Regions from separate parts of the Noviherbaspirillum agri genome, predicted to be linked through region 2. Evidence: predicted binding sites of a transcription regulator. Region 2 holds the regulator's gene; the other holds the start of a gene.
The links. The regulator FNR, encoded in region 2, switches genes on or off when oxygen is low (the NO sensors DNR and NnrR bind a similar motif). The targets are predictions, from matches to a motif close to TTGATNNNNATCAA.
Positions count from the first base shown of each region.

Region 1 (6,132 bases), on a different contig from region 2:
GATGCTTCCCGATCCTTTTAATACAGTGATTGCATTCAATCTACGTGCTAGATTCACCGCTGCACGAGGCCGGTTCGCCTGTACCTCTTTGGATGTCGCACCCAGCAGTCGTGCCGCTTCAAGTGGATGCGGCGTAATGATCGTTTCAGCGCGACGTTGCACAAGTTCCTGCTGAAGTCCAGGATCGACCGCAATCAGGTTTAGGGCGTCAGCATCCAGCACAATCGGCGAAAGCGTATGCAAAACCTTCGAGAGGATGTCACGGGCCATCTGTGAGGTGCCGAGCCCCGGGCCGGCGGCGATTGTTGCGCCAGAGAATTCCATGTCGGGCGCATAGCGGCACATCAGTTCCGGCTGGGCGCTGTCATAGGGCGGGGGCTGATCGATAAACGCTGCAAATACCCGTCCTGCGCCGCTCATTGCGGCCGCACGTGCCGCCAGAATCGGCGCACCGGCCATGCCATGCGCACCGCCGACAATGATGATGTCTCCGAAGCTGCCCTTGTGGGAATTGTGCGGACGACGGCGCAAAAAAGGAGAAAAGGCGTCCGGACTGTTCAAAAATGCCGTCGCTGATGGGAGCAGCTCTGGGGCGATTTCCAGATCAGCGACTTCAACCTCTCCCGCGTAATCACGCCCATTGCAAGTATGCAAACCAGGCTTGTCGCCGATGAATGTGATCGTATGTGTCGCACGAACCCCCACACCTGCGTCTCCTACGATGTTCCCCGTATCGGCATCGAGCCCGCTCGGGACATCAAGCGCAAGGACAGGGCAGGATAGGCGATTGATGGTTGTGACCAAAGAGCGGATCTCCCCGGAGATGGGGCGCGCAAGACCAATCCCGAAAAGGCCGTCGATGACGAGGGACCACTGTTGAGCATTTACTGCGTCGATGGTCGGTTCAAGAAAGCGAGCGGTAGTGCTTCTCGCCCTGGCAAGCGCGCGCTGCAAGTCCTCCGGCTGACGCTTCGCGTCTGCACATAACAGGATTACGACCTCCACGCCGGAATTCGCGAGATGAAAGGCCGTTTCCAGCGCATCGCCGCCGTTATTGCCCGGGCCGGCGAGTACGAGCACCGGCGCTCCTTGTCGCGACTCGGAATGCAACTTCAACGCAACACGAGCAGCAGCGTCTCCCGCTCGCTGCATCAATGTACCTGCAGGTAGCTGTACCCGTGCTGACTCTTCAATCGCACGAATTTCGGCAACCTGATATAGCGTGGTAGAGGAGAGCATCGAGGCGGATTCCATATGCAGAAGTGTTGGCGCAATGGTATTGCATTCTATGCCAACTCATTCACCGCGAATATATGCGAGCTGTTGCGACCAATGCCACGACTTGCGCCAAAGATGGATTTGGTTTGCATCAATTAAAAGCTTCATTTAAAATGAATCTTAAGTTGGTTGCGGATCCGATACCACTGGATTCGGCAGAACGACCTGCGATCCCACGACGTTTTTTATGCGAAGGAGCTTTTGACATGGCACATGATTGTTCTCATCCACAGATGGCAGGCGGAATTTACCCGTTCGATGCGCGCGGAATCGCGAAACGGTTCAGGCATGCCGCGATCTTCGGCGCCCTTGATGCGCTTGAGCCGGGTGAGACAATGCGGTTCTGCAACGACCATGATCCACTCCCGTTGCTTTCACAGATCAATGGTTACTTCGGTTCTCGCGTGAAGATCGCCTACGTGCAGCGTGAGCCGGGTGAAATCGTGATCGACTTCCTGGTTACAGCTTAAGCCGTCCAGCTAACAATTGAGTTCGTAGTATTGCGGGCATGCCAAATAATGGTGTGCCCGTTTTTATTCTGGAATTACCATCGCCGTAGCATGTTCGGCGATAGCGAGGGAAGCCGTCAGGCCGGGGGATTCGATTCCATACAAGCCGAGGTAATGGTGCGTTCCATGTGAGGAAAACAGGAAATCGGCAGCTGGTGAATCCGGGCCGCTGATTTTCGGGCGTACGCCGGAATAAGCCGGCTGCAATGCACCGTCGGCCAAGTCCGGCCAATAGGCACGTATCTCCTGGTAAAACCTGTCAGCACGTCGCGGATCGACGGTGTAGTCAAGCTCGCCGCCGTCATGCTTCAGCCACTCGACGTCAGGGCCAAAACGAGCCTGCCCGCCAAGATCGAGTGTGAGATGTACGCCAAGACCACCGACTTCGGGCACCGGGTACACAAGGTGCGAAAAGGGCGCCTTGCCTGCGAGTGTGTAATAGTTGCCCTTCACGAAATGTGGCGTCGGAATACTCTTCCGGTCCAGGCCCCGAATTGCCGCGGCAAGCTGCGGTGCCCACAATCCGCCGCAATTGATGACAGTGTTTGCCAATACTTCCGTCTCGCTCCCATCAGGTGATCGTACCTGCATGGCGAGCCCTTCCACAGTTACGCACCCTTCACCCACCTCGCTGTTAAAAGCGAAGAGGGCGCCGACATGCTCCGCATCGGACTGCAACGCGAGCATGTAGGCGTGAGTGTCGAAAATGCCGGTATTCGGGGAGTGGAGCGCGGCAACGCAGTTGAGGGCGGGTTCCAGTGCTTTTGCCTCCTGCCCGCTGATCCAACTCACTTCATGGCAACCGTTTGTCAGTGCTTGTGCATGAATGGCTGACAGCTTGTCCAGCTGCGAATCCGATGTGGCGACGATGAGTTTGCCGCAACGACGATAGGAGATCGCTCTCCGCTCGCAGTAATCGTAGAGGGCATCGCGCCCCTTTATACAAAGCTTCGCCTTCAGGCTTCCCGCCGGATAGTAGAGTCCGGCATGGATCACTTCGCTATTGCGGGAGCTGGTCTCCATACCGATCGCGGGATGTTTTTCGAGAACGAGCACTTCGCGCCCAGCGAGGGCAAGGGAGCGAGCGACGGCGAGGCCGACCACGCCCGCGCCGATGACCACGCAGTCGACCTTATCCATAGCGCGACATCGTCAGTCCATCCATGTCGATTTCGGGCGTCACACCGGAAACGATGTCTGCGACCACTTTGCCAGAGCCGGCTGCCATCGCCCAGCCGTTCGAACCGTGGCCGATGTTGACATAGACGTTGCGCACCGGTGTCGCGCCCAGCAGTGGCGCACCGTCCGGCAACATGGGGCGTGCACCGCACCAGAAGTTCGCTTTCGCGTAATTTGCCGCATCGGGAAACCAGTCGCTGCCGACCTTGATCAGTGTGCGTATCGCGCGTTCATTCAACTCTGTGCCGGAGGAGCCGATCTCCGCCGTGCCTGCAATCCGGATCCGGCTGCCCAGCCGCGTAATCGCGACTTTGTATGCTTCATCAAGAAGGGCCGCCTGAGGCGCATGCTCGAAGTTCCTGAGCGATGCCGTAGCTGAGTAACCTTTGACAGGATAGAGGGGAATGTCAATTCCCAATGGCCTGAGCAGTTGAGCACTCTCTACGCCTGCGGCCACAACAACGGCGTCTGCAGAAAAACGGTTGTTGTCAATGCGCAGTCCCACACCATGCGTTTCGGGCTCGATGGCATGGACGGTAGAGGCGAAATGGAACTGCACGCCGAGGGAGCTCGCAATCTGCTTCAGCCGCTTTGCGAATAGCGGGCAATTGCCGGCTTCATCCTGCGGCAGATACAGCGCACCCGCTAAAGAGGAATGCGAAGACAATGCGGGTTCAATGGCGCGCGCGCCGTCAGCGTCGAGAACCTGATGCGGAACGCCATTCTCCTCAAGCAGCGCAATGCTGTGGGACGCCATCCGCTTGTCTTTTTCGGTGCGAAACAATTGAAGCACACCCTGGGTTTGCTCGTATTCGATCTGATGAAACTCCCGCAACTCGCGGAGGACATCGCGACTGTAGAAAGCAATGCGCTGCATCCTGGCCTTGTTGATGCGGTAGCGGTCGAGCTCGCATTCCGACAGCCATCTGCGCACCCAGCGCCAGGTCGCACGATCCATGGTCGGCTTCAGCATCACAGGAGCCTCCGAACGGAGGAGGCGGGAGAGGATCTTGCGCGGCATGCCAGGAGCAGCCCATGGTGTCGCATATCCCGGGGCGACGATGCCAGCATTGGCAAAGCTGGCCTCCTGGGCCACGTTCTGATGCCGTTCGATGACGACGACCTCATGTCCCGCGGCTGCAAGGAAATAGGCCGTGCAAACGCCTACAACGCCTCCGCCGACTACCGCAATCTGCTTCTGTGTCACTTATTTAACCTGTCAATGCATTACTCAGGAAACGATACGGAGTGGTAGACCATACGAAACATTTCCAGTTCGAGGGCATCATTCTAGTCGTTGCGGTTACCGGTGTCCGCTTGAACTTCGCAGCAAAAATCGACTGATGCCGGATTGCGACGTTATGCACTTTGCATTGTCCTTTCGATAGCGCGCGCGATGGCAAGGACGTGATGGTCTGTCATTGCAGCGCCAGCGATCATTAGGCCTACAGGCAGGGTACCCGCTGCATGACACGGAAGCGAGACGGCGCAGCCGTCGAGCAGGTTGATTGTGGACGGATTCCTGAGGAGTTGAGCGTTGACTTTGAAGAAGGTGTCGTCCGATGCTTCCAGTTCTGCAATCGGAGGAGCAACGATCGGCACTGTCGGCATGAGCAGGGCATCGAATCGTTCCATCTCCTTTTCCATCCTGCTGATCCAGTCGCGCCGGGCGCGATGCAGATCGATGTAATCTGCCGCGCTCATGACCGCGCCAAGCATGATGCGTTTTGCAACCCGCGGATCGTAGGAGGATTCATGAGCAGCCAGCAGCCTCCGATGCCAGGCAAACGCTTCCGCTCCCGAGAACTTGTTGAGAGCGGCACTCTCGGCAAGCATGGTGAAGGGCGCATCGCTGATCCGCGCACCGGCTTTGGACAGGCGCGACAGTGCAGACGAAAAGGATGCTGCCACATGCGGCTCCAGCGCATCGAGCATCAAGGTCTGCGGGACGGCTAGGCGCAGATCCCTGACGGGCAGATCCGGAATTGAAAGCGGTTCATCTGCAATGATGCTGTCGATCAGGATGCAGTCATCGACCGAGCGCGTAATGGCGCCAATCGAGTCGAGCGTGGTTGACAGGGGAATTGCACCCGTTGTCGGTACGCGGCGAGCTGTCGGCTTGAAACCGACCAGGCCGCAAAGCGCGGCGGGAATTCGGATCGAGCCTCCGGTATCCGATCCCAGCCCGGCGACGCACATGCCCGCAGCAACCGAGACAGCGGCGCCCGACGAGGAGCCGCCGGGAATGCGTGCAACGGCTTGGTCCGCCGGATTGGCCGGTGTGCCAAAGTGCGGATTGAGTCCAACTCCCGAGAAAGCGAATTCCGTCATGTTGGTTTTGCCGATGATTGCGGCTCCTGCCTCGCGTAGCCTCTGCACTGCGGGAGCGTCTGCAAGAGCCGGAGGGGCAGACTTGAGGACAACGGAGCCGGCCCATGTCGATTCGCCAGCAGTATCAAAGAGGTCTTTGACCGAAACCGGCAAGCCCGCAATTGCGGGTAAAGCCGCGCCTGCGGAGTGCAGCGCATCTGCGTAATCGGCCGCCGCACGTGCGGATACAGGAGATAGCCGGGTGAAGACAGATCGTGACCGCGCCGCCTCATCCAAGCACGTGTCGACCAGTGCACGACGGGATTGACCGGCAAGATGATGGATTGGTTGAGAAATCGGCAGTGTCATGTGCGGGAGGACCGTAGGTGTTTGGAGGTAGCAAAATAGCATACCGACCAGGGATTACGCACCTCACGACGAGTCGGGATGGCCAGCAGTCTGCTGCCAGATTGCTCTTTCCGGTTTCATCTGGAAGCACCGAGATCGCGGGTTGCGAGTGTGGAGACTTGGCGTGATTGACAAGCTGCCATGATGCGGCGTCGCGGTATAATCACGGTTTCCGATTTAACCTGCAGTTGAACTGTCCTGGACGGCAGTGATGCTGCTTCACACCTCTCGTCGCCATGTTGATTTTGCCGGGCTCCAATGCCCTGTCTGCCTTCCGCACCCAACGTCTTTTGTCACAATTGCAAGCAGTCGAGCCCGCCGTTGTCGGCGTAACAGGACGCTTCTTGCATTTCATCGATGCGGCTGCCACTCCAAGCGATGACGAGCGGGGCCGGTTGAATGCACTCCTGACCTATGGCGAGCCATTTAGCGGCGCGGCCGACGGCGA
Region 1 is NZ_BAAGWA010000001.1:578,533-584,664, forward strand. It holds gene ACYVIA_RS02480 (NAD(P)H-hydrate dehydratase) at 1-1,239, opposite strand, end outside; gene ACYVIA_RS02485 (DUF2249 domain-containing protein) at 1,485-1,748, shown strand; gene ACYVIA_RS02490 (NAD(P)/FAD-dependent oxidoreductase) at 1,812-2,927, opposite strand; gene ACYVIA_RS02495 (D-amino acid dehydrogenase) at 2,920-4,173, opposite strand; gene ACYVIA_RS02500 (amidase) at 4,326-5,687, opposite strand; gene purL (phosphoribosylformylglycinamidine synthase) at 5,921-6,132, shown strand, end outside.
Region 1: ACYVIA_RS02485 (DUF2249 domain-containing protein) is a predicted target of FNR. The motif match lies at 1,360-1,373, and genes of this name have one in related genera.

Region 2 (6,132 bases):
TCTCGGCGCACGCAAGTTTTATATCTTCGGCATCGTGCTGTGGCCGCAGGATTTCATTTACCTTGCGCTGCTGCTGATCATCTGCGCCTACGCGCTGTTCCTGTTCACGGCAATTGCCGGTCGCCTCTGGTGCGGCTATTCGTGTCCACAAACGGTTTACACCGAAATCTTCATGTGGATCGAGAACAAGATCGAGGGCTCACGCAGCGCCCGCATGCGGCTCGACAAGCAGCCGATGTCTGCTGAAAAGATTGCGAGGAAGAGTGCGAAGCACCTTGTCTGGGGTGCGGTTTCTCTGTGGACCGGGTTTACCTTCGTGGGATATTTCACTCCGATCCACGAGTTGAGCCAGTCGGTCATGACACTCGGCCTCGGCCCATGGGAATGGTTCTGGATCCTGTTCTACGGTTTTGCTACCTACGGTAATGCCGGCTGGATGCGTGAGCAAGTGTGCAAGTACATGTGCCCGTATGCCCGCTTCCAGAGCTCGATGTTCGACAAGGACACGCTGACCGTTACCTACGACCGGGAGCGTGGCGAGCCGCGCGGCGCGCGGAGCAAGTCGTCGGCAAACGCCAACCTGGGATCGTGTATCGATTGTTCGATGTGTGTGCAGGTATGTCCGACGGGGATTGATATCCGCGACGGCCTGCAATACGACTGCATTGGCTGTGCTGCATGCATCGATGCATGTGATTCGGTGATGGACAAGATCAGTGCGCCGCGCGGGCTGATTCGCTATACCACCGAGAACGCGATCAGCAACAAACTGTCCGCAAAGGAGGTGCGGCGGCGCGCAATGCGTCCTCGCGTGCTGATTTACAGCGCCATCCTGATTCTGATTATTGCAGCATCGCTTGGCTCGCTGTTGACGCGCACGCCGTTGAAACTTGATGTCATCCGCGACCGTGGCACGATGGGGCGCGAAGTGGAGGATGGCATGATCGAGAATGTCTACCGGCTGCAGATCATGAATACCGACGAACGTCCGCATCGTTACAAGATCAGCGTCTCTGGTATCGACTCGATTGCCCTGGCCTCACCCGATGAAGTGGAGCTGGATGGCACGACCTCCCGGGCTGTACCGGTGCGTGTACGCGTCGCGCACGGCAAGGGCGAAAAAGGGTCTAACAAGATTGCCTTCGAGTTGCAGGCGCTTGACGAAGAGCGTTTGCATGTCAGGGAAAAAGCTGTGTTCATCGTGCCGCGTTAAGCGGCCGTTGCAGCATCTCATTGGAGAGCCGTATGCAAGTCAAGACATCAATTCCAGGTAACTCTGGCGACATAAAACCCTGGTACAGACATCCTTGGCCCTGGCTGTTGATGCTGGGGCCGTTTGTGGTGGTCCTCGCAGGGATCTATACGACATGGCTTGCGGTATCGCGGCCTGATGCCTTGGTCGTGGATGATTATTACAAGCAGGGCAAGGCGATCAACCAGGACCTGAGCCGCGACCGTGTTGCGGCAGAAATGCAGCTCGAGGCAGAGGTCCGGTATGATGCGGCGGCCAGCATGCTGGCCGGGACTGTACGGGGGCTTGAAGGGCGTGCTGACAAACTGTCTATCAGCCTCATTCATTCCACACGGCCGGAAAAGGACCTCAAGCTGGTCGCCCAGCCGGACCAGAGCGGCAATTTTTCGGTTGCGCTTCCTATGCTGGATATGGCTCGTTGGCAGATCCTGATCGAAGGGGAGCATCGGGACTGGCGGCTCAATGGTGTCTGGGCCTGGCCGCAGGAACCCCAGATCACGCTCCACCCGATTACCGTTCCACATTGATTAACGCGTGGCGAGAGCAATGGTCTCGCCACGACGTTCGTTTCCTTCCTCTCTGTCCTTCTCGTTCACGACAGAAAATCAACCCTCTCTGCGCATTCCCGGAATCTCGAACATAATTCCCAGTATCGAGAAGTTATGCGTGTGCAAATGTTGTCTGATTGAACGTTTATGATGTACTTTTGCTAAATACATCCGTTTCAAGTTGAAAGGAGGGTAGTGTGATGACGCGACTGTTGATGGTCGTCTTGTGGCCGTCGTTCCTGGTGGCAATAGTCGCAGAAGGTTTCTTCTTTTCCCTCTTTGATCCGAACGACCTGTCGCTTGTGGGCAGTGATATCGATTTGACTCCGATGGCAGCGTATACCATCGGCTTCTTTATCTTCTGGCTATTCTGTTCCCTGGCCAGTATGTTGACGTGTTACCTGATCGGTACACCGAACGAGCGGAACACTCCACTCTAACTCTATTGCATCGGAAATTCGGTTAATGGTTCCGCCCCTGTGCAGGCAAACCCTGCCGGGGAGTGGACTGCCGCTTGATGCGGCAGTTTTTCGAAAATCTGACACAGCGCGTTCCGCCTGACCAGCTGTGAGCGAAGGTCAGGGGGAGCGAGTCCTTCGGCGGGATCCGGTGCTCAGCTGCAGGTACGGGTGCCGGCAGCAACTGCTTTCAGGGTTGCCGTATCGAGCAGTTCCAGTTCGCGGTTATTGACTTTGATCCAGCCTTGCTTCTTGAACTTGGACAGGAGGCGGCTGATGCTTTCAATCGTCAGGCCGAGGTAGTTGCCGATTTCCTCGCGCGTCATGCGCAGCTGGAAGGTCGTCGACGAATACCCGCGGACGGAATAGCGTGACGATAGGTTGGAGAGGAAGGCGGCAAAACGTTGTTCCGCACGCATATTTCCCAGCAGGAGCATAACGCTTTGTTCGCGTGTGATTTCCTGGCTCATCATGCGATGGAAATGATGCAGCAAGGTCGGCATCTCGGCGAAGAGGGCTTCCAGGCGAGCGAACGGGATTTCGCACACTTCGCTATCTTCGAGCGCAATGGCGTTGCAATGATGGCGGTCGGTGCTGATGGCGTCCATGCCGAGCAGTTCTCCCGCCATCTGGAAACCGGTGATTTGCTGGTCGCCGCTTGGATTGATCTGATGCGTCTTGAAATGCCCGAGCCGGATTGCATACAGATTGGTGAACGGGTCGCCCACGCGGTACAGGTGCGTATCTTTCGGCACCTTGCGGCGGCGGCCGATGATCTGGTCGAGCTTGTCCATGTCAGAGGCACCGAGTCCCATCGGCAGGCAAAGCTGATGCATGCTGCAAGCGGAGCAGCGAGTGCGCAAGTCCTGCACGTTGCCTGCGGACGAGGTAGACGGAACCGTCTGGGTCATGTCAGAGAAGTTCATGCGATGCAGAATCATAGTTGTGCTCGTTGTCCAGTTCACATCAAAGCCACAGTGGCCATTCGACTCATTAATTGAGCGAAATCAAGAATAGTGATGCAAATCCCGTACCAAGCACGTATTTTGAAATCAGGGATTGTGAAGCGAGGATTGATTGCGGGGTGCTGTCAGTAGTGCTGACGAACGATCGACCGCTATTTTAAGGCGTATTCGGCTCGCGCAGGACCGAAGGCCATTGAGTTTGGCAGCGTGACAACACAACGTGGCAGCGTATGGCAGCAGCTGCAACGCATTGCGGATTCCCGGATTTGGGAATGGAGTTGGTCTCAATTTCGAGGTTGACGCTTGTAGCCGCCAACCTCGTATCAAGCAGGGCTCTTATTGATTCGGCTGTGCCTTGTTGAACTGTGCCCTTTCCCCGGCCCCCTCCCACAAGCGGGAGAGGGAAGCCAGCGTGCGGCAAATCCATGCCGGATCGGTAATCGGGCTCGAATCAGTCTTTTCTCAAATTGATGAAGATATTCGCGGCAAAGGCAAGGATGCCAAGCGCTGCAAGGATCTCGGCGACGGCAAGGAGGGGGATGAGCTGACGCGATCCGAGCAGGACGAAGGTGAGCGCGAGGGACATGGCGGGCAGAGAAATATTCGTGGCCCAGAAATGGATGCGCGCGAGCCTGGCGGTGCCGGCAGTCGGAAAGACGCTGTACACAAGCCCGGCCAAGGCCATGGTTGCCCATCCGAGCAGATTGATGTGCGCATGGACTGGGCGCAAGGTGAAGTCTTCACTGGCGCCCATGCCAATACCCAGGGCGACGCCGATGATCAGGTAGACCACCGCCAGCTTGAGCCAGATGATGCCGGCGGTGGAGAAGGTGGGATAGATGGTATTTGAGGTACGCATGATGTGTCTCTTCAAGTTGGTTATGACGGTGGTTATGCGATTTGTGCTTCAGCTTTTTGATGGGCAGCCGCCTCGCGGTTCATCATCCTGAGCGCTGCATTGACGATCGTTGCCGGTTGAGGCATGAAAGCCTGCTCCAGTACGTGGCTGGAAGGCGCCGGTGCATCGGGGCCAGTGAGACGGACGATAGGTGCTTTGAGCGTGGAAAACGCGTGTTCGCCAACGATGGCCGCAACCTCCGCACCGACGCCGCAGAGCCGGCTTGCCTCGTGCACGACAAGGACGCGGCCTGTCTTCCGCACGGAGGCGAGAATCGCTTCCTCGTCGAGCGGTTTCAGGGAGCGCAGGTCGATGACTTCGGCATCGACTCCGATGTCCGCCAGCCGGTCCGCCGCCTGCATGCAGGTATCGACCATCTTGGCGTAGGAAATCAGGGTGATGTCTTCGCCGGCGCGTCGGGTGGCCGCCTTCCCGAGAGGAATGCTGTGTTCCCCCTCTGGCACGTCACCCGGCACGTAGCCAAGCGGCATGTCGACGAAAAACAGGACCGGATTGTTGTCGCGGATGGCCGATTTGAGGAGTCCTTTGAAGTCTGCAGCAGTAGACGGCATGACGACCTTGAGGCCCGGGCTGTGCACGAACCAGGCCTCGAGGTTGTGATTATGCTGTGCGCCGACGCCCCAGCCGCTGCCCGTCATTGCGATGACGACCATCGGGAATTCGAACTGCCCGCCCGAGATGTAACGCAGCTTGCCGGCGCTATTGACGATCTCCTCCATGGCAAAGCAGAGGAACGGGGCGAAAAGCAGGTCGATCACGGGGCGCAGCCCGGTCGCGGCTGCGCCAGCCGCGGTGCCTGCGATGATGCCCTCGGCCAGCGGCGTGTTGCGCACCCGCAGTTCGCCGAACTCCCGCACAAGCTCGGGGCGTTTGGTGGCGACGCCCTCACCGAATATCAGTACGCTCGGGTCGCGGCGCATTTCTTCGGCGAGCGCCTGGCCGACGGCTTCATTGACAGTCATTTGTGGCATGGCTTCGCTCCTTATGCGTAGACATCGCTGGTTAATTCGGATAGCGCCGGGAAGGGTGAGTCGCTGGCAAACGTTACCGCGCGCTCAATCACCGCTTCCACCCGTTGCTCCATCTCGACGATGTGCGCCGGGCTTGCTTCTCCTCGTTCGACCAGTCTGTGCTGCATCGCCAGAACCGGATCCCTGGTGCGCCATGCCGCGAGTTCGTCGGGGGCGACGTAGGCCTGGTCATCCGGCTCGAAGTGCCCGCGCAGGCGGTAGGTATAGGTTTCAAGTAGGAAGGGCTTGCCGGTGTCACGGATACGGGCGACGGCTTCAATCGCTGCGGCATGGACGGCCTCAACGTCGTTGCCGTCAACCGTGCGCGCCTCGATGCCATAAGGCGCGGCCCACGCGCTGATGTGGTCGCCGACCATCGTTTCCTTACGGTGAACAAACGCCTGCCACTGATTGTTTTCGCACACATAGAGAATCGGCAGCTTCCAGACCGCAGCCAAGTTGAGCGACTCATGGAAGATGCCTTCGCACGCGGCGCCGTCGCCAAAGAAACAGGCGACGATGCCGTCCTGTTCAAGCATCGACATCGACAGGGCGACGCCGGTCGCGAGCGAGAGTTCTCCACCGACGATTGTGGACGTCAGGATGACGCCAAGGTCTTTGGCGGAAATGTGAAGGGAGCCGCTCTTGCCCTTGCAGTAGCCGGTGCTGCGGCCCATCACTTCGGCCATCATGCGGCCGGGGTCGGCGCCACGCGCGAGGAGGTGGCCCGCGCTACGGTGATTGGTCAGGATGCGATCGGCGGGAGCCAGCGCGCGTATGACGCCGACGGCGGAAGCTTCCTGGCCGACGGCGGTACACGTGCCGGGGAGATTTCCTGCGGCCTGCATGGCCGCAAGTCTTTCTTCATAGGCCCGGATCAGCATCATGCATTCGAGCATGGAGGCCGGGCTGTTGTCTGCATGGTGGGTGCTCATCATCGTCCTTCATCGGAATGGGATAGAGGCTGGGATCGGGCCTAC
Region 2 is NZ_BAAGWA010000011.1:112,128-118,259, reverse strand. It holds gene ccoG (cytochrome c oxidase accessory protein CcoG) at 1-1,213, shown strand, start outside; gene ACYVIA_RS17280 (FixH family protein) at 1,246-1,779, shown strand; gene ACYVIA_RS17275 (hypothetical protein) at 2,001-2,240, shown strand; gene fnr (fumarate/nitrate reduction transcriptional regulator Fnr) at 2,414-3,169, opposite strand; gene ACYVIA_RS17265 (hypothetical protein) at 3,675-4,082, opposite strand; gene ACYVIA_RS17260 (alpha-ketoacid dehydrogenase subunit beta) at 4,115-5,113, opposite strand; gene ACYVIA_RS17255 (thiamine pyrophosphate-dependent dehydrogenase E1 component subunit alpha) at 5,125-6,090, opposite strand.